Regions from separate parts of the Faecalibacterium sp. DFI.5.82 genome, predicted to be linked through region 2. Evidence: predicted binding sites of a transcription regulator. Region 2 holds the regulator's gene; each other region holds the start of a gene.

Region 1 (10,722 bases), on a different contig from region 2:
GCCGCCCTTTGCGATGGTGACGGGGGTGTGGTCGGACAGGTCCGCGATGACCAGCCCGCTCTCCGCGTCCTTGATCACGGTGCCCAGCGGCACCTTGATGATGAGGTTCTCGGCATTCTTGCCGTGGCAGAGGCTTGCGCCGCCCTTGCCGCCCTCGGGGGCAGTGTACTTGCGCTTGTAGCGGAAGTCCATCAGGGTGGAAAGATGATCGTCCACCACAAAGATGATGTCACCGCCGCGGCCGCCATCACCGCCGTCCGGGCCGCCAGCGGCCACGAACTTCTCACGATGGAAGCTCACTGCGCCATCGCCGCCCTTGCCCGCATGGAGCCAGATGGTGGCGATATCGATAAAATTGGTTTGTGCTGCCATACAGCCCCTCCTATTCTTAAAAAGCCTTTTACCTATATTCAGCTCCCCTACTAGGGGAGCTGGCCGCGCCAAAGCGCGGACTGAGAGGTTTGATTTCCAAACAGAAAAGGCTTTTTCGTTACCTAAAAAGAGCCGGGCCACGAGGGTCCGGCTCTTCGGGTTGCAGTTTTTCAGGCAGAAGTTACTGCTTCACGCTGCACTTCTTGCCGCTCTTGCCCACGCGCTCAAAACGGACAGTGCCGTCAACCAGAGCAAACAGGGTGTCATCGCTGCCCTTGCCAACGTTCTCACCCGGCATGATGTGGGTGCCACGCTGACGAACCAGGATGTTGCCGGCCAGAACGAACTGACCGTCTGCACGCTTGGTGCCCAGACGCTGTGCTGCGGAATCGCGGCCGTTCTTGGTGCTGCCTACGCCCTTTTTATGTGCCATTGTAATTTACCTCCTTAGCCGTTGATCGCAGTGATCTCAACCTTGGTGTAGGGCTGACGATGGCCCATGCGGCGAGCACTGTGCTTCTTTGCGCGATAGGTGATGATGTTCAGCTTCTTGCCCTTGCCATTCTTGATGACCTTGGCAGAAACGGAAGCGCCCTCAACAACGGGAGCGCCAACCTTGACAGAACCCTCCTCGCCAATAGCGAGAACCTGATCAAACTTCACTTCGGAGTCGGCCTCAACGTCCAGCTTTTCGATGTAGACGATGTCGCCCTGCTCCACGCGGTACTGCTTACCGCCGGTAACAATGATTGCGTACATTTGTTTCATTCCTTTTCGTTGTACTCGCTGGTCGTAAAGGCAGGCCCTCACGGGGCCGTTTCCGGTGCCCACACCATGCGGCTAGAATATTATAGCAGAAAAAAGTCCGCTTTGCAAGGGCTTTTTGCACTTTACTCCGGATTTTTTTCGTTCTTTTCCGGGTGTTCGCGCCGGTCCAGCGCTTCCTTTACGGTTTCATTCCACGCGGCCGTTTTCTCAACGAACTCTGCGCGGGATGCAGAGGCCGGCAGAGCAGCGTCCGTCCCCGCAAAAGTGGTGGGGCCGTCCAGCTTTTTCATCCGTGCCCGGTTCTCGCTGTTCAGGGGCAGCTCTACCATCAGGGGCTTGTCCCTGAACTTCCTTGTCAGGAGGATCTCGGCGATCACGCCGCCCACAACGGCAATGCCTGCCACCAGCTGGGACACCCGCAGGCCGATGCTGGGCACCAGCAGCAGGCTGTCGGTACGGAGGGCTTCGATCCAGAAGCGGCCCGCACCGTACCAGACGAGGTACCGCAGGGCGATATCCCCTGCAAACCTGCGTTTTTTGAGGTAGCGCATCAGCAAAAACAGACCCACAAAGCACCAGATGCTCTCATATAAGAAGGTAGGATGCACCGGCAGGTTCGGGTCGATGGTCACGCCTTTGGGCACCGTGACCACGCTGCTCGTCAGGTAATCGTGGGTCGCCTGGCTGTACATGCCCCAGGGCAGGGTGGTGTTGCAGCCAAAGGCCTCCTGATTGAAAAAGTTGCCCCAGCGGCCGCAGCCCTGCCCGATGAGAAAGCCCATGGCCGCCAGATCAAACATGGGCAGCACGGGAACTTTCCGCCACTTACAGGCCAGCCCGCCGAACAGAAAGGCCCCGATGATGCCGCCATAAATGGCAAGACCGCCATCCCGGATGGCCAGCACATCTTTCAGGCTGTGGTACTGATAGGGCGAAAGGGCCACATAGTAGAGCCGGGCACACAGGATACCCATGACCACACCGATGAGGATGACATCCACCATGGCATCGGCATCCACGCCGAACTCCACACTGTGCCGGAAGGCGAACACCAGCGCCAGGCACATGCCCACAGCAATGCAGACACCGTACCAGTAAATGTTCATGCCTCCGATGGAAAAGGCCACGCGGTCAAGCTCAAAGCTCAGCCCCAACCCCGGAAACTGCACCAGATTCGTCATTCTTCCATCTCCTCCTCATCGTCCGGCTCTTCCCCGGCCGTGCCGTCGGGCTGGATGTACATCACAGCCATCCGCTCCTCGCTCAGGATCTTCTGCAGCGCCGCGTCGGCATCCTCTGCCGTCAGCGCTGCCAGCGTGGCGATCTGCTGGGCCACGGTCTGGCCGCTGAGGGCAAAGTCTGCCATCTGGCTGGCCGAGTCCTCCACGTTCTCCAGATTCTCGATCAGCTGGCCGTATTTTTCATTCTTGCACAGGGTAAAGATCTCCCGGTCCACGCCCTCAGCGCGGATGCGCCGGATCTCCTCCAGCAGCAGCTGCTTCACAGTGTCGGGCACATCGCTCTCGCCGGTGAACAGGATGCAGCAGCAACCGTCCACCCGGAGCACCTCCCCACCAAAGCCGGGGTTGGTCAGGCCCTCATCATAGAGCTTCCGGTAGAGCCTCGACATGCCGCCAGAGATGCAGCAGAGGATGAGGTCATACAGGATCTCGCTGCGCAGGTCGTCATGCTGCAGCGGCTGCTCCTTGAAGCCGATGCCGAAACAGGGCTTGGACACCGGCATTGTAATGGTCTTTTCGGCAGCGGCCAGCGTCATGGGTTCCTCTGTCCAGAGCCGCTGCACCCGCTCCACCGGGCGCGCTTCCATCAGGCCGTGGCGCGCACAGGCCGCCAGGATCTGTTCCATGCTGGTGCTGCCTGCGGCGGCCAGCACCATGTTGTTGGGGGCATAGAACGCCTTGCAGCAGTCGTACAGCATCTCCGGCGTAATCTCTGCAATGCTTTCCACCGTGCCCGCAATGTCGCTGCGGATGGGGTGGCTGTGATACAGGCACTCGCACAGGCCGGTGATGAGCCGCCAGTCGGCGCTGTCATCATACATTTTGATCTCCTGCCCGATGATGCCCTGCTCCTTGGCGATGGTCTGCTCAGTAAAGTAGGGGCGACCCACCATGCCCAGCAGCACATCCAGGCTTTCGTCCAGCTGCTCGGTGGCGGTAAACAGGTAGCAGGTGCGGTCAAAGCTGGTAAAGGCATTGGCGTTGGCACCGGTCTTGGCGAACTTTGCAAAGGCATCGCCGTCCTCATCCTCAAACATCTTGTGTTCCAGAAAATGTGCCACACCGGCAGGCAGGTGCACTTCCCTGCCGTCCACCCGGAAATCCCGGTCGATGGAGCCAAAGCGGGTGGCATAGATGACATGAGTGCCAGAATAGCCCGGCATGGGCCGCACCAGCACCGTCAGGCCCGAGGGCAGCACCTTCCACTCATCGGCGGCGGCCTCGGTCAGGGCACGGTTCGTGTTCTGTTCAGGCATGGGCGCTCTCCTCCTCTCGGGTCAGAAGATAGCTGACCGAAAGGGTCAGCTGCCGCAGGACGGTGCGGACATCCTCCTCGGTCACAGCCTGCAGGGCCGCGCGGGCATCGTCCGGGGTCTGCACCGGGCCGCCCCGCAGCACCTCCATGTAATACCAGGTCTCAATGCCGCCCAGCGTATCCTCAATGCCCGCCATCCCGCTCAGCAGGGAGCGGCGGCAGTCCTCAAGCTCCTCAGCCGTGATGGGGCCGCTGCGCAGGTCATCCAGCTCCTTCAGGATTGCTTTTTCGGCCCGGGCCGCGTCGGCGTGCTCCACGCCGCTGTTCACAGCCATGCTTCCGGTAAAACTCTGGAAGCTGGACGAGCAGTAATAGCACAAATGATCCCGCTCCCGCACGTTCAGGAACAGGCGGCTGGTCACACTGCCGCCATACAGCGCCATGGCAAGCCGCACCGCCGCCATCTGGTCGGGGCGCATGGGCACGCCCAGCGTGAACAGCATGCAGAGCTTGGCCTGCACTGTGTCAAAGCATTCCACCCTGCGCACGGCATCCTGCCGGGGCATGGCAAGGTTCTCGCACAATGGCAGCGGGGCCCGCCCGATGTGGGAAAGCTCTTCCAGCAGGGCCTGCTTCACCTGTTCGGTCTCCGCTTCCCCGCAGCCCAGCACCAGCAGCTCGATGCTGGCGGTGCGGAGCATCTCACGATAAGCCTCTGTCAGCGTTTCCGGGGTCAGGCCGTCCACCTCGTCCAGATAGCCCTCCTGCCGGATGCCGGCGGGGCTGCTCCCAAAGAACTCCCGGTTGGCCTGCCGCTGGCAGTAGATGCGCTTTTCGTTGATCTCATCCTCCAGCGCCTTTTTCAGCATCTGCTTTTCGATGGCGACCGCCTCCGGGTCAAACACACCGCCTACAAAATAGGGATGGAACGCCGTGCCCAGCGCCAGCGCGGCATACTCCCGGGTCAGGGCCTCGCCCTCCAGTGCAAAGCGGTCCTTGATGCCGGTCACACTGACGCAGAGGTTGTGGTTTGCACCCAGCGGGCGGGCATCCACGGTCAGGTCCGCGCCGTACAGCCGGGCAAGCTTTTTGGTCATCTGGGTCATATCCGGGCAATCCGCATAGCCCCGCTCCATCAACAGGGGCAGCAGGGCGTGAGCGGTTGCCGTCTCCCGCCGTGCCGGAAACGCAAAGTGGATGCTGATCCGGCAGCGGTTGAATTTCTGCGCCGGGTCCCAGGAAAGATGGACCCCGGGCGCGATCTCGGTTCGTCTCAACAGTCGTTCTCCTTTTTTGTTACAGCTTTGTGCGCTCCAGCGCAAGGAACTCCTCCAGCGAGAGTCCGGACGCGCGGATGGCGAGGGCATTTTCCACCCCCACATAGCGCCAGTGCCAGGGCTCGTATACCATGCCGGTGGCGGCCTGCCGCTCCTCCGGCCAGCGGAGGACAAAGCCATACTCCGCAGCGTAGGCGGTCAGCCACTCGTAGGCGCGGGTATCGGCAAAGCAGGTGGTCTTTTCGGTGCAGTCCGGGCTGAGGATATCCGCCGCATAGCCGGTGGCCTGCTCGCTGGCATTGGCCGGAGGGCAGACGCTGGCGGCATAGGCCGCTGCTTCCTCTTCGGAAAGCCCCTTTTCCAGATACACCTGCTTCCGGGCATCAAAGGCCGCTTCCCGTGCGGAAACATCCTGATAGCCCGTCACCAGTTCCAGCGTGATGCCGTCTGCCGCCGCAGCTGCCGCCATGGCGCGGTACTGCTCTGCGGCTTCCGCTTCCAGCTGCTGGCCCGTGGCATCATCCGCCACCGCAAGGGCCGGGGCAGGCTCTGCGTCCAGCGGCAGATTCCCGTTCACCAGCACCAGCCGGGCATCGGCAAGGTTCAGCTGGTATTCGGTGCCATCGTAATTTCTGGCCACAAAGTCCTCCGGCCCCGCGATCAGGGCGTGGGCCTTGGGCAGCAGCCATAAAATGCCGCTGGTCATCAGGGCAACAGCCGCGCCGCAGGCCGCCAGAAACACGGCCCAGTTCCGTGCCAGACGCAGGCAGCGCCGGATCCTCCACTCCCGCCGGGTCATCCGCCGCCGGGGCGCTTGCTTGTTTTGGTTCATCGATATCGGTTCCCTTCTCACATCATTTCGCAATGCACAGCCGCAATTACATTATTTTATTATACACTTCTTTCGCCGGGGTGTAAACGGAAAGGGATGTTAAAAAATTGTGTCTTTCAAAAAAGGGAGTTCCGTTACGGACGAACGTCCGAGCAGAACTCCCTTTGGGGGTTATAAAAAATCCCGCGTTAAAGCGCTTTCCTCAATTCAGAATTTTCCCGTCGATGGAGAGAGTGATCGGCTGCCGTGGCAGAGGACTCGTTCAGGACAGCTTGATCTTCAGATCTGCCAGCAGATTCACGGCCTCCGGCAGCGAAAATTTTGCATCTTTCAGGCGGCTGCCCAAAATATCCACCTTATAGCCTGTGGCATCCCGGAAGTCGGCTTTCCGCAGATCACACTGGTAAAATTCCGTTTCGTGCAGCTCTGTGCCCATGAAATTCACCATCTGCATCTCGCACTTGGCAAACATGGAACCCACGATCTCAGTTTTCTTCTTTGATAAACCAGAAGTTATTGATTTTCTGAATCCAATCCAAGCTCTTTCAGTTCTTTTTCGTTTTTGATGTCTTCATCAGTTTTCTTTCCGGTGATAGCACTATATGCTTCTTTCATACCATTTTTCACTGCCCACTTGATAACAAAATACAGCGCAATTAAAATAACGATTGCGGTTCCACCGCTGATTCCTAGTTCATTCCACATCATAATATCAATGCCTCCGATTTCATAAATTCCAAGTTGTCGTTCTCAGTATCCCATGATCTCTCTCTGCGGAAAAGATACCAGGAAACAAAAATGGCCCCGGAGGGCTTGTTACAGCTCTCCGGGGCCACTTTATGTGCGTGTGTGACTTGGCGCACACGACCGGCGTTTTACTCGATCTCGATCAGATTCGGGTTCTCAGGCAAAGCCTTCGTCTGCTGAGGAGCAGGCAGCTCAACGTACAGGACACCATCCTCGAACTTTGCGTGGATGTCTTCCTTCTTCACATCGCCCACGTAGAAACTGCGTGCGCAGGTGCCGGAGAAGGATTCGCGCCGCAGATAGCGGCCATTCTTATCCTTTTCGTCATTGCTGTGGCTGCGCACTGCCTGAATGGTCAGGTAGCCGTCGTTCAGATCCATCTGAACGTCTTCCTTCTTGCAGCCCGGCAGGTCAACCGCTACTTCATAGCCGTTGTCCGTCTGTTTGACATCGGTCTTCATCATGTTTGCACCGCGCTTACCAAAGGTATCACGAGCCTCACGGTTCATCATACGTTCCAGTGCAGCGTCATTCCAGAACGGATCGAAGAAATCATCGAACAGGTTTTCATGGAAAACAGTCGGCATAAGCATAAATCATTCCTCCAATCCCGGCGTTCGGGTCGGGGCAAAAAATCTGAAGCGTCCACTCGGAAAGGCTTTCCGGAGAACCTTGCGGCTCTCCTTTTGCCCTTCCTCCTGAGCACGCCACTGTTATAGCACAATGCGTTAGCAGTGTCAATAGTAGAGTGCTAATATTCACGAAAAAATAATACTTTTGCAACAATTTCTTGGTTCTGGCTCTCCCAGTTTTCCCCTTTGGGGCGGGCTGCCACGCCTTTTTCCGTTGCCGCCTGGTTTGGCACTTTTCAACGGTCCCGTTTCGTGTTACAATAAGAAAAAACGAAACCGGGTGATTTTTTTGGAATTTTATGGTACCATTGGCCCCGCTTGTGCCCAGCTGGAGACCTTGCAGCGCATGGTGGAAGCTGGCATGACGGGCATCCGCATGAACCTTTCCCACGGGCCCCTTTCGGCCCACAAAGACTGGCTGGATATCATCCACGCCGTGGGCATCCCCCAGCTGCTCATCGACCTGCAGGGGCCGGAGCTGCGCATTGGCACGCTGCCCCAGCCCCTTGTGCTGGAACCGGGCCAGAGCCTCCGGCTGGGGCAAGGGGGTGTCCCCTGCCCGGCGGCGCTGGTGCATGCAGCCCGGCCGGGCCAGAACCTCCTGCTGGACGACGGCAGGCTCCTTGTGCAGGTGGCCGAAGCCGATGGCGCTGCCCTGCAGTGTACTGTGGTACGGGGCGGCACCCTGCAAAGCCGCAAAAGCCTTGCGGCACCGGGGCTGACGGTGGCCTCCCCCACATTGACGGAGGAGGACCTGCAAAACCTGCAGTTGGCAGGAGCCTGCGGCGTTACCGGGGTGATGCTGCCCTTCGTGCGGGGGGCTGAGGACATCCGCACCCTGCGCCGGGCGCTGGAACAGGCCGGGGCCGGGCAGATCCGCATTTTTGCCAAGATCGAGAGCCTTGCGGGGGTACAGGCCCTGCCGGAGTTCCTACCCCTTGTGGATGAAGTGGTCATTGCCCGCGGGGACCTTGGCAACGCCATGCCCCTGTGGGAGCTGCCCCGGTGCCAGAAACAGCTTTCGGCGGTCTGCCGGTCTGCCGGGGTGCCCTTTATGGTGGTGACCCAGATGCTGGACAGTATGTGCAGCCGGGCGGTCCCCACCCGCGCCGAGGTCAGCGACATCTACAACGCCGTAGCAGACGGCGCTTCCAGCGTGATGCTCACCGGGGAGACCGCCGCCGGGCAGTACCCGGTGGAGGCCATGGAGTATCTTGTGCGCACTGCCCGCACCGCCTTGGAATAACCCAAAGTCAAAGACACTCGGTCGATCTGTGTTGCCGCATTTAGTCCAGAATTTTTCCGTCAATGGAAATGGTGACCACCTGCCAGGGAATGAACTTACCGCTGGTCTGCAGTGCCTTTTTCGCTGCCATCTCCAAGCCGCCGCAGCAGGGCACCTCCATGCGGAGGATGGTCACGCTCTGGATGTCGTTGCTGCGCAGGATCTCGGTGAGCTTTTCGCTGTAATCCACAGCATCCAGTTTCGGGCAGCCGATGAGAGTCACTTTGCCGCGCATAAACTCCTGATGGAAATTGGCGTAGGCGTATGCCGTGCAGTCCGCTGCAATCAGGAGCTTTGCGCCCTCAAAGTAGGGCGCATGGACAGGTGCCAGCTTGATCTGCACCGGCCAGTTGCGCAGGCGGGAGACCAGCTGCACGGGGGCAGAAGCTGCGCTTTCTGCGGCCTCCGTCTGTTCCAGCATCCGCATCCGGGAGCCGGGGCAGCCGCCCTCGTGGAGGTGCTTCATCTTCTCCTGCAGCTCCTTTTTCTTTTTGTTTTCCTGCACCGCTGCCTCGTCGTAAGCGGGAGCTTCCCGCTCCTCAAAGGTGATAGCACCGGTGGGGCAGCCCGGCAGGCAGTCGCCAAAGCCATCGCAGAAATTTTCCCGCACCAGCTTTGCCTTGCCGTTGATGATATCAATGGCACCTTCATGGCAGGCGGTTGCGCACAAGCCGCAGCCGTTGCATTTTTCTTCGTCAATATGGATGATCTTCCGAATCATATCTATACTCTCCTGTTGTGGGTGTTTTTTGCATTTGCATCCTTATTATAGTATACTAAAGGCAACTTGTATGTTTGAATTCCAACAAGGAGAGCTTTTATGCAAAAATATCTGCCTGTTCTACGGAACTGCCCCTTTTTTACCGGGCTTACCGATGATGAGATCCTGTCTATCCTGCACTGCGTCAGTGCAGCGAAAATCACCCGGCCCAGGGGCTCCTATATTTTCCGAGCCGGAGATTCCACGGAGGTCATGGGGCTTATGCTGTCCGGCTCCACCCTTGTGATCCAGGAGGATCTTTGGGGACACCGCAACATCCTGTCCAAGTGCAATACCGGAGACTTTTTCGGCGAACCTTACGCCGCCACTCCCGGTGCCATCCTGAACATCAGCGTAGTGGCAGAGGAGGATTGCGAAATTCTGCTGCTGAACGTCAAGCGGCTGCTCACCTCCTGCCCCACCGCCTGCGACCATCACCAGAAACTCATCCGCAATCTGGTCAGCGTTCTGGCAAACAAAATACTGCTTTTTAACGATAAGATCACCCATGTCAGCAAGCGCACCACCCGGGAAAAACTGCTGTCCTACCTGTCTGCCGAATCCATCCGGCAGTCCTCCCTTTCCTTTGACATTCCCTTTGACCGTCAGCAGCTGGCGGATTTTCTCTGCGTGGAGCGTGCCGCCATGTCGGTGGAGCTTTCCAAGCTGCAAAGGGAAGGGCTGCTGGTCACCAAACGGAACCATTTTGAGCTGTTGACCCGCTGACCGCTCCATGTGCCGCCCGCAGGCGGTTTTATCGAGTAGATTTCCCTTGCCGGGAGGTGCAAAAAAACAGCGGACAACCGTTTTAGGGTTATCTGCCGAAAGGTGCAGAATGATCTATTCACCTGACAGATCGGGAGATTTCAGATTCCGATTTCCGAATAAATTCCTTCGATGAAGGGAGATTTATATTCAATATAACGTTCAATATCGTCAGGGTATTTTTTCGCTCCCTCTTCTTTTATAAGAGAATATTTTCGCACAGCATCGGGATGTGTCCGAAGGTAATTTCTAAATGCGATGTGTCTTTTCAGCTCCGGTGAATCAGCCGGACACACATATAAATGATGTTTTTTCAGGTGATCTTTACCATCGTAGCGAAATGCCTCTCGTCCCGGAATACCGAGGTCTCCTTCATATTGATAACCAATTTTCTCCAAGGCAGAAATAGTATCTTTCAAAGCGTTGTAATCCTTAATAACTACATCTATATCAATAATCGGTTTTGCAGACAGCCCCTGCACGGAAGTACTCCCCACGTGTTCGATGCTAATTGCCAGCTGCCCAAGAGCATCCGTAAGTTCATTCTGTATTTTAAGAAAATCCAGTCTCCAATGTTCATCGAATGGTTCGACAACAATATGTTTCGTAATCATTTTACGCTCCCTCGTTGGCCTTCCAGTTGTTGCGTCCAGTATACCACACCAAATCCAATTGTAAAAGAGCTTATGTACGCCGCCCGCAGGCGGCACCCTTTATTCTCCCGGTGCTTCTTGAAGCCAGCCTTTGCGCAACTGATCCAGTGCGTGGGTCTCGAGCCTTGAGGCATA
Region 2 (10,722 bases):
CGGTGAGCAGGGCCGCGCTGCTGGCCCGCAGGGCATCCGGCAGGGTGGCGGGCAGCAGGGCGAGGTCCTGCCGGAAAAAGGCTTCCCACACTGCCGCCCGGGCGGCGGCCCGGCGGGCAGGCGGCAGGGTGCCCTCCGCATCCCAGCCGGAGAGCAGAGCGTGGGCCTCCTTGGCCGAAATGCTCTGCACGGCGGCGGAAAGCCCGGTTTCGGCCAGCTCATCGGCAGTCAGTGCCCCCGAAAACCCCACCCGCACCGGCCCGTAACGGGAAGCAGTCTTTTCCAGCACGGCGGGGGACAGCGCCAGATAAAACATATCCTCCGGCAGGCCCAGCACCTCCAGAAGTGCCTGACGGCACCGGGCGGGCCCTGCCGCTCCGTAGCAGTGGGCAAGGCTGGCAGTCTCTCCGTTGAAGGGAACCGTCAGCTCCCCCGGCACGGCCAGCAGGTTCAGACTGTTCTGGGCGGCGTTCAGGTAGACCAGCAAAAAGCCCGGCTGCTCCCCGGCGGTGCAGAGAAGCAGGGTCATCCGGTGCTCGGCCCGGGGCAGCTGGATGGGCACCCCGCTCTGGGGCTGGGCGGTCTGGATGCGGGTGCGCACCATCTGCCGGGTGAGCAGGACTGTGCCGCCCACCAGCGGCAGCAGCACCAGAAGTGCCGCCCCCAAAGCCGCCCAGAAGGGCCTCCAACCGTTCTTGTGCATCCCGTGTTCCTCCGTTCCGTTTTGGAACAGGGTGGGCCGGGATGTGCTTTTTTATACAGAAACCGCTGCCCGGGCATGAAAACGCCCCCTGTGCCATACAGTAGAGCACAGGGGGCGTTTGTATATGTGGGAGAGCTTGGCGCGGGTGAACGCGGTGGTCGGCGGTGTGGTATGGGGGCCGGTGGGGCTGGCGCTGCTGTTTGGCACCGGCTGTCTGCTGACAGTGCGCACCGGTTTTTTCCAGCTGCGGTATTTCGGGTACTGGATGCGGCACACCATCGGGGCTATCTTCCTGGACCGGAATGTGACCGCCCACACGGACGATGAAGCCATCAGCCAGTTTCAGAGCCTTTGCACGGCGCTGGCGGCAACCATCGGCACCGGCAACATCGTGGGCGTGGCGGCGGCCATTCTGGCGGGCGGGCCAGGGGCTGTGTTCTGGATGTGGGTCATGGCCCTGCTGGGGATGATGACCAGCTATGCCGAGAACGTGCTGGGCATCTGCTACCGCCGCCGGGATGCCGCCGGAAGATGGTGCGGCGGGCCCATGTACTATCTGGCCGAGGGGCTGGGCGGCGGCTTTGGCCGGGCACTGGCGGTGCTGTTTGCCTGCTTTTGTGTGCTGGCCAGCTTCGGCATGGGGAATATGAGCCAGATCAACTCCATTGCAGGCAATCTGCAGGCGGTGTTCCGGGTGCCGCCGGTGGCAACGGGCATCGTACTGGCCCTGCTCACCGGGCGGGTCATACTGGGCGGACTGAAGCGGGTGGCCGCAGTCACGGAGGCCATCGTCCCGCTCATGGCCCTGTTCTACCTGTTCGGGGCGCTGACCGTGGTCTGTGTCCATTGGGCGGCTGTCCCGGCGGCATTCGCGGCCATCTTCCGGGGGGCGTTTGGCTTGCAGGCCGCCGGGGGCGGGGTGCTGGGTTACGGCATGGCCCGGGTCATCAGCTGGGGATTCAAGCGGGGAGCCTTTTCCAACGAAGCAGGACTGGGCGCGTCGGTGCTGGTGCACTGCGCGGCCAACGTGGAGGAGCCTGTCCAGCAGGGCATGTGGGGCATGTTCGAGGTGTTTGCAGATACCATGGTGGTCTGCACCCTCACAGCCCTTGTGGTACTCACCAGCGGCCTTGTGGATCTGGACACCGGTGCGGCCCTGACCGGCGTGGAGGGCTCCGCACTGGTGGGGCAGGCCTTTTCCACGGTGTTCGGGGCGTTCGGGCCGCAGTTCATCGCGGTGTCGGTCCTGTTGTTTGCCTATTCCACTACGCTGGGGTGGAGCCATTACGGCACCCGGGCAGTGGTGTATCTGCTGGGGGAGCGTGCCGCCGCAGGATATAAACTGGTGTTTGCGGCCATGGTGCTGGTGGGTGCTGTGATGAAGCTGGATCTGGCCTGGGCACTCTCCGATACCTTCAACGGCCTGATGATGCTGCCCAATCTTGTGGGCGTGGTGGGGCTTTCGGGCGTGGTGGTCCGGGAGACACAAGCGTACCTGAAACGAAAATGACCCTCTCCGTCCCTGCAGTCTGTCTGTCAGATGCGGGATGGAGAGGGTCATTCTTTATCGCTTCTTTTTATTCGGCTTCGGGGCAGGCCGCTTCAGGCTCCGCACCGCGTCACGCCCGGCGGCGATGCCGCTGCCAAAGGCCCAGTGCAGGTTGAAGCCGCCGCAGCTGCCGGCGCAGTCCAGCGCTTCACCCACAAAGTAAAGGCCGGGGCAGCCCTTGAACTGGAAGCTGGGGGTCACTTCGGTCAGGCACAGGCCGCCGCCGGTGGTCTGGGCCTGCTTCCAGCCGCAGGGGGTCAGGCCCTCGAACAGCCAGTGCTTGGCCGCGTTGGCCAGCACCTGCCAGGCGGCATCCGGCAGGGTGTCCACCGGTTTTTCAGGCAGCTTTGCCGCTGCCCACAGGGCGCGGCCCAGCTTGGGATTGAGCAGACCTGTCCAGAAATCCGCAGGTGCCTTGCCCGGCAGCAGGGGCACCCGGGCCGCAAACAGGGCGGTCAGGGCAGTCTCGTCCAGCATGGGGAAGAGGTCCAGCTCCACGGCCGGGCGCTTTGGCCCCCGCCCCGGGGCCAGATGGCCGGACAGCTGCATGATGCAGATGCCCGAAAGTCCGTAGTCCGTGAACTGCACCTCGCCGTTTTCCATAGCCACAGTGCAGTGGCGGTCGAGGTCCAGCAGGGTGGCAGCGGCCTTGGCCCGGATGCCGGCCAGAGATCGGTTGGGCTTTGCTGTCTGCAGGGCGGTCAGGCAGGGGTACAGCGGCTCCAGCTTTCCGCCGCACTGGGCGGCGAATCGGGTACCGAAGCCGTCGGTGCCGAACTGCGGCCCGGCATTGCCGCCCATGGCGCAGATGACGGCATCGGCCCGCAGGGTCTGGTCCTGACCCTCGGCATCCTCGCACAGGATGGTGTAGCCGCTGCGGTTCTGGCTCAGGGTCTGCACAGTGCAGCCGGTACGCACCTTCACGCCCAGCCGGGCAAGGTGGCCTTCCAGCAGGGCCAGCACGTCTGCGGCCTGGTTGGAGTAGGGGTACACCCGCCCGGCCTCATCGGTGCGGGTGTACAGGCCCAGCGCCGCGAACCATTCCAGCGGTGCGGCGGCATCCACCGCGGCCAGCAGGGGCCGCAGGGCGGCGGGGTCAGCGGTGAAATACTGCTCCGGTGCAATGCCGGTGTTGTCCAAATTGCAGCGGCCGTTGCCGGTGGCCAACAGCTTTTTGCCGCACCTGGGGTTGCGGTCCAGCACCGTCACCCGCACTGCCCCTGCCGGGGCAGACTGGGCGGCGGCCAATGCGGCGGCAAGGCCCGCTGCACCGCCGCCCAATATCACGATCTGCTGCATAAGAGCACCCCCTCAGAAATCCATACATTTTATTATAACATACACAACAGCAAAAGGATAGAAGAATGCCCCAAATTTGCAGCGAATAATCTTTGGCGAAAGCCTTGACAGAAAAAGCAGAATTTGGTAGTGTTGATTCGACGGAATTGCGTGGTTTCGCAGGCTGTGGAAATGCGGCCGGAAAAGGGCAGAGAGTTGGGACTCTGCTGAGGAGAAGCTGAATATGTGGAAGAAAAAAGAAAGATGGACGGCTGCTGCGCTGCTGCTGGCGATGGTCGTGGTGACAGGTCTGTGCTGGTACATCCTGTACATCCGGCAGCAGTTCTATGACGAAGGCACCCGCAACCTGCTGGAGACCTATGAGCAGGTGGATAAGGCGTTTACCATCTTCAGCCGGAGCAACTGGAACATGCTGAACGAGTGGGGCAAGAGCCTGCAGGCTGCCAATGAGGAGGGCCTGGCGGAGGAACGCCTGCACAGCTATGAGGCCGAGCGGGAGATCTGGCGGTACAGCAGCGTGTATCTGTTCAATGAAAACTGCGAATATTGGAGCATCCGGGGCAAGCATGAAAAAGTGGATCACCTCTGGACGGCCTTTGAGGAGATGTACCGCACCGGCAAGCCTACGGTGTCCAGCTACATCATGCGGAGCGGGGAGCGCCGGGTGGTATACTCTGCGCCCATTGCGCCGGTGGAGATCGACGGCACCACCTACACCAGCCTTGCCGTGAGCTATCGGAATAAGACCATAGAGGAATTGATCGGCGGCAGTGCTTATGGCGGTCAGAGCGACTGCTACATCATCCATCCCGATGGCGATGTGATGCTCTCGGAGGAGCCCAAGAGCGAGATCGAGGACTGGATGGACAACCTGTTCGACTACCTGCAGAAGCGTGCGCAGGTGGATGCGGGCACACTGACCCGGGCCCGGCAGGACGTGGCAGAGGGCCGCAGCGGCAGCCTTTTCTACTGGCTTGAGGGCAAGAGCTATTATCTGGTCTACCAGCCTGTGGGCTTTCAGGATCTGTCCATTGTGGGCATCGTCGGCCGTGACGTGGTGGACAGTGGAATGCGGAAGATCCAGAACGCCACCATCCTGCTGCTGGCTGGGCTGTTCTTCTGCGCAGGCATCGTGCTGGTGCACGGTGTCCGCATCGATGCTCGCCTGCGCGTGGAGGAAAAGGAGCGCGCCCTCCGGCAGGAAGAGGAGGCCCGCCAGCAGATGGAGGACCTGGCCAACACCGACGGCCTGACCGGACTGTATAATGAACGCTATTTTGACGCATTGTTGAAAGAAAACGAGCTGAACAGGACACCGTTTGTCCTGTTCTACCTCGACCTTGACCGTTTCAAGCCTGTGAACGACCGTTACGGCCACGATGTGGGCGACCAGCTGCTCAAGGAGGTGGCCAGCCGCCTGCGGGGCTGCGTGCGGGAGAGCGATGCGGTGTTCCGCATCGGCGGGGATGAGTTCGCCCTCATCGTCAACGGAGCCATAACGGAGGGGTTCTGCAAGAGCCGGGTGGAAAAGATCAAGGCAGCCATCCGGGAGCCTTACCGCCTGAAGGATGCAGAGGTGCAGGTTGGCACCAGCTGCGGCTGTGCGGTCTACCCCTGCGACAGCGACGATGTGCGTGCCATCCGCATCCTGGCCGACCACCGGATGTATGAGGATAAGCAGCGCTCCGGCCGGAGCTGCGAGTGACGAGAACGATAAAAGCTTTCTCCCAGTTTCTTGTACTTTCTCCCAAAATGAGCGTATAATTGGGAGAAGGAAGAACGGGCTGGGAGAAGAAATGGGTGAATCATGCGTACATTTGATTATAAAAAGATTGCAGAATACTCCTGGGATAATGAGGTCTTGTCTTATGTTGCGAAGATCCATGAATGCAAGGGGCGGCAGGAACTATATCTGAAACAAAGGCCCGCTGAATTGGAGCGGCTGGTGGAGATCGCAAAGATCCAAAGTACAGAGTCCTCCAATCGGATCGAAGGAATCATCACGACCAATGCACGCCTGAAACAGCTGGTTGAAGATAAAACGACTCCACGTAACCGGGACGAAATGGAGATATTGGGATATCGGAATGTTTTAAATCTCATCCACGAGAACTATGCCTATATTCCGGTAGAGCCGGGGTACATCCTGCAACTGCACCGTGATCTGCTGAAATATACGAATTTGACCTATCGAGGACATTTTAAGACTACACCCAATGAGATCGATATGACCCTTCCCAGCGGGGAACGCCATGTGCTGTTCCGCCCGCTGGAACCATACGAGACACCGGGTGCTGTGGAGGCACTTTGCTGCACTTATCAGGATGTGCTGCACAGAGAACTCGTTGATCCCCTGCTTTTGATCCCCTGTTTTATCTTGGATTTTCTCTGTATCCATCCTTTCAATGATGGTAACGGCAGAATGAGCCGGCTGCTGACCCTTTTGATGCTGTATCAGAATGGATATGTTGTGGGGCAGTACATCAGCATTGAAAAAGCAATTGCAGAGACTAAGGATGAGTACTATGCAGCATTGGCGCAGGCTGATCAGCACTGGCATGAGGAGGAAAATGACCCGACACCGTTCATCAAATATATGCTGGCGGTGATCTGCTCCTGTTATCAGGATTTTGAGCAGCGGGTCGATCTGGTCGGCGGGGGACAGAAGCGCGTGACGGCGTACGAGCGAGTGCGCAGCTATGCGATGGAAAGGCTGGGAGCCTTTACAAAACAGGAGGCCGCAGAGGCCTGCCCGGGCTTTGGTACAAGCTCGATTGAAAGCGCGCTGAAAAAACTGACAGAGGAGGGCGTTCTGGAGAGGATCGGCGCGGGCAGAAAGACGCAGTATGTGCGCAGGTAAGGCTCCGGCCGGAGCTGAATGAATAATTCCCTTCCTGTTTCCACAGAATAACCATACTTCACAGAAATCTGGAAGCAAAACCGGAACATGGAAAGGAAGGGAACCTTATGAAAGCAACCGGCATCGTGCGCCGCATCGATGAGCTGGGGCGGGTGGTCATCCCCAAGGAGATCCGCCGCACCCAGCGCATCCGCAGGGGAGACCCGCTGGAGATCTTCACAACGGGGGACGGCGAGGTCATCTTCAAAAAGTATTCGCCCATGGGGGAACTGAGCGGGGTGACGGCCCAGTATGTGGATGTGCTGAGCAAGTGCTTTGCCCTGACGGCCTTTGTCTCAGACCGGGACCGCATTCTGGCGGCATCCGGTGCGGGCAGGCGGGATCTGGCAGACCGCAGCGTAAGCCAGCCGCTGGAAAAGCTGATGGACAGCCGCAAGCCCTACCAGAGCGATGGTAGCCCCGAAAAGGCATTGCTGCCCTGTGAGGGCTCGCCCCGGGCGCTGCTGTGCGCTGTGCCCATCATTGCGGCGGGGGATGTCACCGGCAGTGTGGGCCTGCTTACGGAGGACCGCACTGCCCAGCCCGATGCCGCCCAGCTCAAGGCGGTGAACGTGGCGGCGGCATTTCTGGCAAAGCAGATGGAGGAATGATCTATTATATAGGAGAGCCGCCGCAGGGCGGCTCTTTTTTGTGCGGCCTTTATGACAGAATTATGAATCTTTCAAAACTTTTCTGAGAAGCTATTGACAGCGCCGCAAAATTGGATATAATGGTCTTAGCACTCAGGAAGAAGGAGTGCTAAAGAAACGAAAAGCGAACGAAGGAGGCAGGCGCTATGACGATGGATGCACGCAAGCAGCGTGTCTTGCAGGCGATCGTTGCGCTGTATGGCCTCGAGGGCGAGCCCGTGGGCAGCAGTGTGCTGGCAAACTACTTTGATATGGCAGTTTCCAGTGCCACGCTGCGCAACGAGATGGCCGCGCTGACCAAGCTGGGTCTGCTGGAGCAGCCCCACACCAGCGCAGGCCGTGTCCCCAGTGCCAAGGGCTACCGTTATTATCTGGATCATCTTCTCACCGATGACCAGCCGCTGGACCGTGTGACCCGCGCCCGTGTGGATGCGGTGTTCGCAAGCCTCGACCACGAGCCGGAAAAGCTGGCACAGGGTGCCGCCAAGGCGCTGGCCGCCATCAGCGGCTGCACCGCCGCCGTCAGCACCCCCTGTGCTGAGGATCTCTGCATCGCCCACTACGAGGTGGTGCAGGTGGGCCGCAGCGCCGCAGCGGTGCTGGCTGTGACCACTGCCGGTTATGTCCGCACCCGTGTGGCGCGGGTCCGCACCGGTCTTTCCCGGGAAAATGCAGCGGCGCTTGCCGCCCTGCTCAACCGGAACCTGACCTTTGTGGCTCCTGTTGATCTGTCGCCCCGGCTCCTTGCAGAGCTGTGCAGCCAGATCAGCCCGGAGCTGGTGCCGGTGATCAGCGCCGCCGCCGCCATCCTGCAGGATTCCACCCAGCCCCATGTGTATCTGGGTGGTGAGCAGTACCTGCTGGACTGGCCCCAGCTGGACGGCAAGGTGGGCAGCATCCTGAGCCTGCTGAACGACGAAGAGCAGGCCGCCGCCCTCATTGCACCCCCGGCAGAGCAGAGCGAAAGCATCCTGCTGGGCGAGGATCTGGAACCTCAGATCCCCGGCCTGTGCATCGTGAGTGACCGGTATCTGGTGGGCGGAGGCCTCTGGGGCTCTGTGGCCCTCATCGGCCCCACCCGGATGCCCTTCCAGAAGCTGATGCCGCTGCTCCACACCTTTGCCGATCAGCTTGGCGAAGGAATGAGCGGCAAACGAAAAGATACCCCGCAGGCAGCCGCACCCCGGCGGACTGTGATCTATAAGGAGGACCTGGAATGAGCGAAGAAACAAAAAAGACCCCGCAGGCAGAAGAACCTGCCGTGGAGCCCAACACCGCCGAGCAGGCCGCCCCGGAAACTGCACCTGAGCAGGCAGCGGCTCCCGAGACGAACGCTGAAGCGGCAGACCCCAAGAAAAAGGATGGCTTCTTCAACAAGAAGGCCCGGGAGCTGGAGGCCGTGAAGGCAAAGCTGGACGCGGCTGAGAAGAATGCCAATCAGGCCAAGGATCAGCTGCTGCGGATGGCCGCCGAGTATGAGAATTACCGCAAGCGCTCCACCCGTGAGGCTGACCAGAAGTTCAACGACGGCGTGTCCTTTGCCGTGAACCAGATCATCCCCATTCTGGATACGCTGGAGATGGCGGCCAACGCCCCCACCACCGACGAGAATTACAAGAAGGGCGTGACCATGACGCTGGACAAAGCCGCCAAGGCGCTGAACGCCCTCCATGTGGAGGAGATCGAGGCGCTGGGCAAGCCCTTTGACCCCAACTTTATGAATGCCGTGCAGCAGATCCCCGCCCCCGATGGGCAGGAGAGCGGCACCGTGATCACGGTTTACCAGAAGGGCTACAAGCTGGGCGATAAGATCGTCCGCCATGCCACCGTTGTTGTGGCAGAGTGATTTTGCAAGACCCCGCAAGGGTTTTCAAATATAACATCCGCTTGGTAACATTTGAGCATCACATAAACAAAAAACGTTCTGAATTTGAGAGGAGCTTTCATTATGAGTAAGATCATTGGTATCGACCTTGGTACTACCAACAGCTGCGTGGCTGTTATGGAGGGCGGCGAGCCCGTTGTTATCGCAAACTCTGAGGGTGCACGCACCACCCCGTCTGTTGTCGGCTTCACCAAGACCGGCGACCGTCTGGTGGGTCAGGTCGCAAAGCGCCAGGCCATCACCAACCCTGAGAACACGGTGGCTTCCATCAAGCGTTATATGGGCACCGACCACAAGGTGACCCTGAACGGCAAGGAGTACACTCCCCAGCAGGTCAGCGCGATGATCCTGCAGAAGCTGAAGGCAGATGCTGAGGCTTATCTGGGCGAGACTGTCACCGATGCAGTCATCACCGTTCCTGCATACTTCAACGACAGCCAGCGTCAGGCAACCAAGGACGCAGGCACCATTGCCGGCCTGAACGTCAAGCGTATCATCAACGAGCCCACTGCCGCATCTCTGGCATACGGCATCGATAAGGAAGAGGACCAGAAGATCATGGTCTACGACCTGGGCGGCGGCACCTTCGATGTCTCCATCATCGAGATGGGCGACGGCGTGACCGAGGTTCTGGCCACCAACGGTGATACCCACCTGGGCGGCGATGACTTCGACCAGCGCATCATCGACTGGATGGCAGATGCGTTCCAGAACGAGAACGGCATCGACCTGCGCAAGGATAAGATGGCCGCACAGCGCTTGAAGGAAGCTGCTGAGAAGGCAAAGATCGAGCTGTCCAGCGCAATGAGCAGCCAGATCAACCTGCCCTTCATCACTGCCGACGCTACCGGCCCCAAGCATCTGGATATGACCCTGACCCGCGCAAAGTTCAATGAGCTGACCGCTGATCTGGTTGACCGCACCATGACCCCTGTCCGCAAGGCTCTGCAGGATGCAGGCCTGCGTCCCTCTGACCTGAAGAAGGTCCTGATGGTCGGTGGTTCCACCCGTATCCCCGCTGTCTACGATGCAGTCAAGAAGGAACTGAACTGCGAGCCCTTCAAGGGCATCAACCCCGATGAGTGCGTGGCTGTGGGCGCTGCCATCCAGGGCGGCGTTCTGCAGGGCGATGTCAAGGGCCTGCTGCTGCTGGATGTCACCCCGCTGAGCCTGGGCATTGAGACCCTGGGCGGCGTGTGCACCAAGATCATTGACCGCAACACCACCATCCCCACCCACAAGAGCCAGGTGTTCTCCACTGCTGCTGATAACCAGCCCTCTGTTGAGATCAACGTTCTGCAGGGCGAGCGTGAGTTTGCCCGCGACAACAAGAGCCTGGGTGTGTTCCACCTGGATGGCATTGCTCCGGCTCCCCGTGGTGTGCCTCAGATCGAAGTCACCTTCGATATCGATGCAAACGGCATCGTGAAGGTCAGCGCGAAGGATCTGGGCACCGGCAAGGAGCAGAATATCACCATCACCGCTTCCACCAATATGTCCAAGGAAGATATCGACAAGGCTGTGAAGGAAGCTGAGCAGTTTGCTGCCGATGATAAGAAGAAGCGTGAAGAGGTCGATATCCGCAACGGCGCTGATCAGATGGTGTTCCAGACTGAGAAGATGCTGAAGGAGAACGGCGACAAGATGCCCGCTGACGTGAAGAGCGAAGCTGAGGCAAAACTGGCCGACCTCAAGACCGCTGTTCAGTCCGGCTCCATCGATGAGATCAAGGCAAAG
Region 3 (9,083 bases), on a different contig from region 2:
GCCGCAGAAAATGGCTCCAAGACAGAAATTAGGTGTGTCGAAATCTGTTTTTTGTGATAAAATAAGAACAGATATGCGCTTTCAGCATCTGATTTCATCGTCAAGACAACAGGAACATTGAAGGAGTTGTAAGTATGTCCAACGAGATCAATCCGATGGCATTTTTCCAGGAACCCAGCGTGGCAGACCTGCGTCTGCTGGCCTGCCCCGGTGCAGAGGAGCTGACCAAGCTGATCGACCAGCATCTGGTGGAATGGGCAAAGTCCGCAGGCGTGGAGAAGGATAGCTTTATCATCCCCTGTGAGTGCCCCCGCTTCCAGAGCGGTGACGCAAAGGGCCTGGTCAGGGAGTCTGTGCGCGGCGACGATATCTTTATCGTTGTCGATCCGGGCAATTACAGCGTTACCTACAACCTGTTCGGTTACGAGAACCACCTCTCCCCGGATGACCATTTTGCCAACCTCAAGCGCCTGATCCAGGCAGTGGCCGGCAAGGCACACCGTGTGTCCGTTATCATGCCCAGCCTGTACGGCGGCCGCCAGCATCGCCGCGTGGTTCGCGAGAGCCTGGACTGCGCTGTGGCCCTGCAGGAGCTGCAGACCATGGGCGTGCGCAACATCATCACCTTTGATGCCCACGATCCCCGCGTTCAGAACGCTGTGCCGCTGCTCAGCTTCGACAATGCAATGCCCACCTATCAGGTGCTCAAGAGCCTGCTGAAGAAGAATCCCGAGATCAGCTTTGATAAGGAGAAGTTCATCGTGGTCAGCCCCGACGAGGGTGCCATGAACCGCAACATGTACTTCTCCAGCGTGCTGGGCTGCAACCTGGGCATGTTCTACAAGCGCCGCGATTACACCCGCGTGGTGAACGGCCGCAACCCCATTGTGGCACACGAGTATCTGGGCGATTCCGTTGAGGGCAAGACTGTTTTCATCGCCGACGATATCATCGCTTCCGGTGAGAGCATGCTGGAGGTTGCAGGCAACCTGAAGGAGCGCGGCGCTGCCCGCATCATTGCCAACGCGACCTTCCCGCTGTTCACCAGCGGCCTGAAGAAGTTCGATCAGGCAGTTGCCGATGGCAAGCTGGACTACGTTGTGGGCACCAACCTGACCTACCGCCAGCCCGAGCTGCTGACCCGCGACTGGTATGTTGACGTGGATGTCTCCAAGTATGCTGCCTACTTCGTGGTGGCACTGAACCACGATATGTCTGTTTCCAGCATCATCGATCCCATCAAGAAGATCGAGGCTCTGCTGGCAAAGCGCAGCTGATCAGAAAGAATGCAATGCAAAAGGAGCTGTACTCCCGTGGGGGTACAGCTCCTTTTTGTATGTACAGCATTCAGCAGAAGCCGGGACTGCTGCTCCTCAGCGGTTCCGGTAGGCCTCCGGGCCTTCCAGATACAGATCTCCGCCGTGGGCATCCAGGATGACAGTCAGGGGCATATCCTGCACGGTCAGGCGGCGGACGGCTTCACAGCCGAGGTCGGGCCAGGCGATGACCTCCAGCGTCTGGACGCTCTTGGCCATCAGGGCACCGGCACCGCCCAGAGCGGCCAGATAGACCGCGCCGTTGCGGACAACGGCTTCCTTGACAGCGGCATCCCGCTTGCCCTTGCCGATCATAATTTTGTTGCCCAGATCCAGCAGGCGGGGGCTCATGGCATCCATCCGGCCGCTGGTGGTGGGGCCGGCAGAGCCGATGACCTCACCCGGGCGCTCCGGAGTGGGGCCGACGTAGTAGATAGCGCTGCCCTCAAGATCGAAGGGGAGCGGTTCGCCCCGATCCAGTGCTTCGATCATCCGCTTGTGGGCCTGATCCCGGGCGGTGTATACCACGCCGGAGAGCAATACGGTATCGCCTGCCCTGAGGGGGGCCAGATCCTGGGCGGTGCAGGGGGTGGTCAGTCTGTATTCCATTGCAAAGCCCCTCCTTACAGCCGGGCCGACGCGCGGCGGGTGACATGGCAGGAAACGTTCACGGCCACGGGCAGGCCCGCCACATGGGTGGGCATCTGCTCAATGGCAAGGCCCAGACAGGTGGTCTGGCCGCCAAAGCCCTGCGGGCCGATGCCCAGTTCATTGATGGCGGTCAGCAGCTCCCGCTCCAGACCGGCATAGTAGGGATCGGGGTTGGGAACATCCAGCGGGCGGAGCAGTGCCTTCTTGGCCAGATAGGCCACCTTGTCAAAGCTGCCGCCCACGCCGATGCCCAGCACGATGGGCGGGCAGGGGTTGGAACCGGCCAGCTGGACGGTCTCCAGCACGAACTTCCGGAAGCCCTCCACGCCGTCGGCGGGCTTGAGCATCTGGATGCGGCTCATGTTCTCGCTGCCAAAGCCCTTGGGGGCCACGGTGATGGTGCAGCCGTCGCCGTCCACCAGATGAACGGTGATGGCTGCGGGGGTGTTGTCGCCGGTGTTGCCCCGGCGCAGCGGGTCGGCCACGATGCTCTTGCGCAGGTAGCCGTCGGTGTAGCCGCGGCGCACGCCCTCGTGGATGGCGGCCTCAAAGCTGCCGTCGATGTGGACATCGGTGCCCAGCTCCACAAACACGCAGGCCATGCCGGTGTCCTGGCAGATGGGCAGGTCTTTTTCTCTGGCGGCGCTCAGGTTGGACCACAGCAGGTCCAGGGTATTCTTTGCCAGCGGCCAGGGTTCTTCCTGCCGGGCCTTGTCCAGCGCCGCCTGCACATCCTGCGGCAGGCGGGTGTTGGCCTCGATGCAGAGCCGGGCTACGGTATCGGTGATGGCTTGTGCGGAGATGTTCCTCATCTCGTGTTCCTCCCTTTACAGGCGGGCAACGCCGGTCTCGCGGGCAGCCTTTGCCACGGCAGCAGCCACGGCCTCGGCCACACGGGGGTCGAACGCGCCGGGGATGATGTTCTCCTCGCTGCGGTCGGCATCGGTGATCAGGTCAGCGATGGCATAGGCGGCGGCCAGCTTCATCTGGTCGTTGATATCACGGGCGCGGACGCTCAAAGCTCCCTTGAACAGGCCGGGGAAGCAGAGCACATTGTTGACCTGGTTGGGGAAGTCGCTGCGGCCGGTGGCCATCACGCGCACGCCGCCTGCCTTGGCTTCGTCCGGCATGATCTCCGGGGTGGGGTTGGCCATGGCAAAGACGATGGCATCCTTGTTCATGGTCTTGCACAGCTCGGTGGTCAGGATGCCGGGGCGGGACACGCCGATGAACACGTCGGCTCCCTCGATGGCTTCCTTCAGGCCGCCCTTGATCTGGCGGGGGTTGGTCACTTCGCCCAGCCAGTTCTTGTGGGCCTCGGCGCTGTTGCAGCCCTTGTACAGGGTGCCGAACTGGTCCACGGCCACGATATCCTTGGCACCGGCGGTCATCAGCATCTTGATGATGGCAGTACCGGCAGCGCCGGGGCCGTTCAGGACGATGTGCACGTCCTCCATCTTTTTGCCCACCACGCGCAGGGCGTTGATGAGGGCAGCGGTCACCACGATGGCGGTGCCGTGCTGGTCATCGTGGAACACGGGGATATCCAGCTCCCGCTCCAGCGTCTCTTCGATCTCGAAGCACTCGGGGCTCTTGATATCCTCCAGATTGATGCCGCCAAAGGTGGGGGCAATGGCCTTGCAGGCCGCGATCACGCTGGCGGCATCGTGGGCATCGATACAGATGGGGAAGGCATCCACGCCGCCGAACTCCTTGAACAGCACGGCTTTGCCCTCCATCACAGGCAGACCGGCCTCGGGGCCGATGTCACCCAGGCCCAGCACGGCGGTGCCGTTGGAGACAACGGCCACCATGTTGCCCTTGAAGGTGTACTTATAAACATCGTCGGGGTTTTCCTTGATCTTGCGGCAGGGCTCGGCAACGCCGGGGGTGTAGGCGGTAGACAGGTCGTCGCGGGTCTTGACCTCCACCTTGCTGGTAATGCCCACCTTGCCGTGGTGGGTCTCGTGCATTTCAAGGGCGGCTTTGTTGTAATCCATGGGGTGTTCCTCCGTTTGTATCGGGCGCTTCCCACGGAAGGGAGCGGCCGGGGTTTCTCGTATCTCTTTTATTTTAACAGAACCGCGCGGGCATTTCCACCGGAAAAGCCGCTTTTTCGGCCGGTGCCCCGCAAAAGTCGGACAAACCCGGCGCTCTATTTGTGGAATTTCTGCAAAATTCTTTTCTTTTTCACTTTTGCCCTTTATAATAAGGTCTGTACTATGCGACCCGAATCTGAACCCGGCGGGATGCCGGTGTTCCAACAGGAGGAACTTTATTTTGAAAAAGATCATCACAAAGGCGGTCTGCCTGCTCTGCGCCGGTGCGCTGGTGCTGGGCGCAGCAGGCTGCTCCAAGTCCGCTGATTCTTCTTCTGCCGCTTCCAGCACAGCCGCCGCTGTTTACGGCAGCGCGGAAGATTACGATTACGAGAACTTCTCCTACAGCAGCGGTCTGGACGAGAACGGCTACTGGGAGGGCGTGAAGGCGCTTGACTATGTCACCTTGCCCGAGAACTTTGCAAGCCTTACCTTCAAGCGTTCTGAGATCGAGCCCACCGAGGAGGAGATCCAGAGCGAGATCGACAGCCTGCTCAGCGACCACGCCACCGAGAAGCAGGTGACGGACCGTGCCGCAGCGGACGGTGATACCGTCAACATCGACTATGCCGGTTCCGTGGATGGCGTTGCGTTCAGCGGCGGCACTTACAGCGGCTACAGCCTGACCCTGGGCAGCGGTACTTTCATCGATGGCTTTGAGGATCAGATCGTAGGCCACACCCCCGGTGAGACCTTTGATGTCACCGTGACCTTCCCGGAGGGATACAGCGATTCTACCGATTCCGAGGGCAACACCGTTGTTCTGAGCGGCAAAAAGGCTGTGTTCTCCGTTACCCTGAACTACATCAGCGAGAAGGTCCTGCCCGAGCTGACCGACGCGTGGGTGGCCGAGAACTACGGCGAGAGCGATGATGTTCACACCGTGGAGGAGCTGAAGGCGCTCTACCAGAAGATGCTCTACAACACCAACCTGCAGAACGCCATCATGGACGACCTGCTGGCAAACTCCACCTTCAAGGAGCTGCCCAAGGAGGTCACCGATTATCAGGTGAACCAGTGCCTGAACTACTACTACACCATGGCCAACTACTACGGTTACGATCTGGACAGCTTTGTGCAGACCGCCGCTGGCTATGAGAACGCCGATGACCTGCTGGAGGGAATGAGCGACAGCATCACCACCTACTCCAAGGAGGCTCTGCTCTATCAGGCAGTGGCCGAGACACTGGACATTGTGCCCACCCAGGAGCAGATCGATACCTATTCCTCCTACACCGGCACCTACGGTGAGAATTACTGCACCATGGTCGCCCTGATGGATGCCGTCACCGATGCGCTGACGGAGAGCGCAGTGGTGAGCTGAGAAAAGGATTGACATATCAGCGCTTTTTTGCTATACTGTTATCAGTGATTAGATTGCAGAAGCTTGTGGGGCCTGCGATCGGGGGAGCTCCTGCGGGGGCTCCCCTTCGTTTTATAATAAGAGGATGCTGCTATGCCAAAGCCATTTATGACCTATGACCAGCAGATTGCAAAGCTAAAAGAAAAACAGCTTATTATTCCGGACGATGCCAAGGCAAAAGAAGAACTGCGTCGGGTCGGCTACTACGCACTGATCACGGGGTATAAAGAACTGTTCAAAAATCCTACGACCCGCAATTACCGCGATGGCACGACGCTGGATGATATCGTGGCGCTCTACCATTTTGATGAGCACCTACGGGAGCTGACACTGCATTATCTTCTGCAGGTCGAACGCCACATCCGATCTTTGCTGAGCTATGCATTCTGTGACATCTTTGGCGACCAGCAGACGGCCTATCTGGATGCTGGAAATTTCAATGGAAGTTCGCCTAAGCGCCGGGCTGGGATTCAGGTGCTGATCGATAAACATCTGAATCCGCTTCTTACCCGGAAAAGCCAGCACGCTTACCTTGAACATTATAAGCGGGTTCATGGAAATGTACCGCTCTGGGTTCTGGTCAATGCCCTCACCTTTGGAACGCTTTCCAAGTTCTATGACCTTTCGGCACCACAGGTGCAAACTGCGGTCAGCTGTGAATTTGAGGGTATCAATGAGCAGCAACTCGTCAGACTGCTGGAAGTGCTGGCAGACGATCGAAACCGATGTGCACACGGCGAGCGCTTGTTCTCATACCGCTGTGCAACAAAGGATATCCCGGATCTGCCCATGCATCAGAAGCTTCAAATTTCCAAACGCGGCACTACTTACACGCAGGGCAAGCGCGATTATTTTGCGTTGGTCATTGCATTGCGTTACCTGCTCCCGGCAGAGGAATTTCTGGCCTATAAACGAAAGCTGAATGCCCTGATCCAAAAGGCGGTACAGGAGAACTCCCAGATTACAGAAAAGGCGCTGCTCAGTTTAATGGGCTTTCCGGAAAACTGGAAAAAAGTCTCGTCCTATCACAAGGTATAGCCAATGCCCTCTTCCATGCGAAGAGGGTTTTGCTTTTTTGCAAACAATTTGTGAATTGTTGCCGTACCATCGAAAACCCTATTGACAAAGTGGGGTGTTTGGAGTATAGTTTTAGCAGTCGAACAGATAGAGTGCTAAAAATGAAATGGCAATCGATCTGAAAGACTGCTGAAATAACACTTCCGGTACGAATGGAGGTCGATTCTATGAATACCAATCAATATACGCAGAAAACGCTGGAAGCTCTGCAGGCTGCCCAGCAGCTGGCTGTGGAGTACCAGCACAATGCTTTGGAGCCGGAGCATCTGCTGCACGCCCTGGCTTCGCAGGAGCAGGGCCTGATCCCGCAGCTTCTGCAGAAGCTGAACGTGGACCCGGGCAGCTTTGCCGCTGCCGTGGCCGAAAAGCTGTCGGCCCTGCCCCGGGTGTCCGGCTCCGGCCGTGACCCGGACAAGGTCTATATCTCGCAGGCAGCGGATAAAGTCCTGAGCGCCGCCGCCCGGGAAGCCAAGGCCATGAAGGACGAATACGTCAGTGTTGAGCATGTGTTCCTGGGCCTGCTGGATGAGCCGACCCAGAACACCACGGAGCTGTTCCGCGCTTTCAACATCAAGAAGGATGCGTTCCTGCAGCAGCTGACTGCCGTGCGCGGCAACCAGCGCGTGACCAACGACAACCCCGAGGATACCTACAACGCCCTGCAGAAGTACGGCCAGGATCTGGTCGATCTGGCCCGGAAGCAGAAGCTGGACCCCGTGATCGGCCGTGATCAGGAGATCCGCAACGTGATCCGTATCCTGTCCCGTAAGACCAAGAACAACCCCTGCCTGATCGGTGAGCCCGGCGTTGGCAAGACCGCCATCGCCGAGGGCCTGGCCCAGCGGATCGTGCGCGGCGATGTGCCCGAGAACCTGAAGGACCGCATCGTGTTCAGCCTGGACATGGGTGCGCTGGTGGCCGGTGCAAAGTACCGCGGCGAGTTTGAGGAGCGCCTGAAGAGCGTCCTGAATGAGGTCAAGAAGAGCGAGGGCAAGATCATCCTCTTCATTGATGAGCTGCACACCATCGTGGGTGCGGGCAAGACCGACGGTGCTATGGATGCAGGCAACCTGCTCAAGCCCATGCTGGCCCGGGGTGAGCTGCACTGCATCGGCGCAACCACGCTGGACGAATACCGCCAGTATATCGAAAAAGACCCCGCTCTGGAGCGCCGGTTCCAGCCGGTGCAGGTGGATGAGCCCACAGTGGAGGACACCATCTCCATCCTGCGTGGCCTGAAGGAGCGCTATGAGGTGTTCCACGGCGTGAAGATCAGCGATAATGCGCTGATCGCCGCCGCAACCCTCTCTGACCGCTATATCACGGACCGTTTCCTGCCGGATAAGGCCATCGACCTGGTGGATGAAGCCTGCGCCATGATCAAGACGGAGATGGACAGTATGCCCAGCGAGATGGATGATCTGGCCCACCGCATCACCCAGCTGCAGATCGAGCAGGTCAGCCTGAAAAAGGAGACCGATGCCCTGAGCCAGAGCCGCCTGCATGAGCTGGAAAAGGAACTGGCTGAGCTGCAGGATAAGTTCCGCAGCATGAAGGCAAAATGGGAAAACGAGAAGAACGCCATTGGCAAGGTGCAGACCCTGCGTGAGCAGATCGAGCAGACCAATGCCGCCATTGAGAAAGCCCAGCGTGAGTATGACCTGAACAAGGCTGCTGAGCTGAAATACGGCAAGCTGCCCGAGCTGCAGAAACAGCTGGAAGCGGAGGAAAAGCTGGCCAACGAGAAGAAGGAGGACAGCCTCCTGCGTGACCGCGTGACCGACGAGGAAATTGCCCGGATCGTGGCCCGCTGGACCGGCATCCCGGTGGAGAAGCTGGTAGAGGGTGAGCGCGAGAAGCTGCTGCATCTGGACGATGTGCTCCACAAGAGAGTCATCGGTCAGGACGAGGCCGTGACCAAGGTGAGCGAGGCCATCCTGCGCAGCCGCGCCGGGATTGCCAACCCCAACCGCCCCATCGGCAGCTTCCTCTTCCTCGGCCCCACCGGTGTGGGCAAGACCGAGCTGGCCAAGGCGCTGGCACAGGCTCTGTTTGACGATGAGCGCAACATGGTGCGTATCGATATGACGGAGTATATGGAGAAGTTCAGCGTCAGCCGCCTGATCGGCGCGCCTCCGGGATACGTGGGTTATGAGGAGGGCGGTCAGCTGACCGAGGCTGTTCGCCGCAAACCCTACAGCGTGGTGCTGTTCGATGAGGTGGAAAAGGCCCACCCCGATGTGTTCAACATCCTGCTGCAGGTGCTGGACGATGGCCGCATCACCGACAGCCAGGGCCGTACCGTGGACTTCAAGAACACGGTGATCATCCTGACCTCGAATCTGGGCAGTGACATCATTCTGAACGATCTGGAGCAGCGCCGGGCACAGGGCACCAACGAACTCAGCGACGAGGCAAAGCATCAGATCGACCTGCTGCTGAGGAGCAAGTTCCGCCCCGAGTTCCTGAACCGTCTGGACGAGATCGTCTACTACAAGAGCCTGACCAAGGACGAGATGCGCAAGATCGTGGATCTGCAGCTGGCAGACCTGCGCAGCCGCATGGACGAGGGCAAGC

What was found. Region 2 encodes HrcA, which represses chaperone genes, less so after heat shock. Its sites were predicted from a motif close to TGTTAGCACTCNNNNNNNNNGAGTGCTAACA; they were not measured.
Region 1: P0G09_RS01960 (Hsp20/alpha crystallin family protein) is a predicted target of HrcA. The motif match lies at 7,219-7,249, and genes of this name have one in related genera.
Region 3: clpB (ATP-dependent chaperone ClpB) is a predicted target of HrcA. The motif match lies at 6,577-6,607, and genes of this name have one in related genera.

Annotation. Positions count from the first base shown of each region.
Region 1 covers NZ_JARFIS010000001.1:358,053-368,774, reverse strand. Annotated here, with positions in the region: gene obgE (GTPase ObgE) at 1-372, opposite strand, end outside; gene rpmA (50S ribosomal protein L27) at 554-805, opposite strand; gene rplU (50S ribosomal protein L21) at 820-1,131, opposite strand; gene lgt (prolipoprotein diacylglyceryl transferase) at 1,263-2,321, opposite strand; gene P0G09_RS01985 (pitrilysin family protein) at 2,318-3,637, opposite strand; gene P0G09_RS01980 (insulinase family protein) at 3,630-4,913, opposite strand; gene P0G09_RS01975 (M15 family metallopeptidase) at 4,933-5,745, opposite strand; gene P0G09_RS01970 (pentapeptide repeat-containing protein) at 6,008-6,217, opposite strand; gene P0G09_RS01965 (DUF6019 family protein) at 6,259-6,453, opposite strand; gene P0G09_RS01960 (Hsp20/alpha crystallin family protein) at 6,621-7,085, opposite strand; gene P0G09_RS01955 (pyruvate kinase) at 7,405-8,370, shown strand; gene P0G09_RS01950 (4Fe-4S binding protein) at 8,411-9,130, opposite strand; gene P0G09_RS01945 (Crp/Fnr family transcriptional regulator) at 9,230-9,895, shown strand; gene P0G09_RS01940 (GrpB family protein) at 10,036-10,548, opposite strand; gene P0G09_RS01935 (hypothetical protein) at 10,648-10,722, opposite strand, start outside.
Region 2 covers NZ_JARFIS010000010.1:48,192-58,913, reverse strand. Annotated here, with positions in the region: gene P0G09_RS12120 (hypothetical protein) at 1-703, opposite strand, end outside; gene P0G09_RS12115 (sodium:alanine symporter family protein) at 828-2,213, shown strand; gene P0G09_RS12110 (aminoacetone oxidase family FAD-binding enzyme) at 2,268-3,551, opposite strand; gene P0G09_RS12105 (diguanylate cyclase) at 3,775-5,256, shown strand; gene P0G09_RS12100 (Fic family protein) at 5,497-6,411, shown strand; gene P0G09_RS12095 (stage V sporulation T C-terminal domain-containing protein) at 6,519-7,061, shown strand; gene hrcA (heat-inducible transcriptional repressor HrcA) at 7,247-8,320, shown strand; gene grpE (nucleotide exchange factor GrpE) at 8,317-8,946, shown strand; gene dnaK (molecular chaperone DnaK) at 9,049-10,722, shown strand, end outside.
Region 3 covers NZ_JARFIS010000016.1:27,634-36,716, reverse strand. Annotated here, with positions in the region: gene P0G09_RS15045 (ribose-phosphate pyrophosphokinase) at 135-1,277, shown strand; gene P0G09_RS15040 (Fe-S-containing hydro-lyase) at 1,374-1,925, opposite strand; gene P0G09_RS15035 (fumarate hydratase) at 1,940-2,779, opposite strand; gene P0G09_RS15030 (malic enzyme-like NAD(P)-binding protein) at 2,795-3,967, opposite strand; gene P0G09_RS15025 (trigger factor) at 4,248-5,390, shown strand; gene P0G09_RS15020 (Abi family protein) at 5,538-6,467, shown strand; gene clpB (ATP-dependent chaperone ClpB) at 6,674-9,083, shown strand, end outside.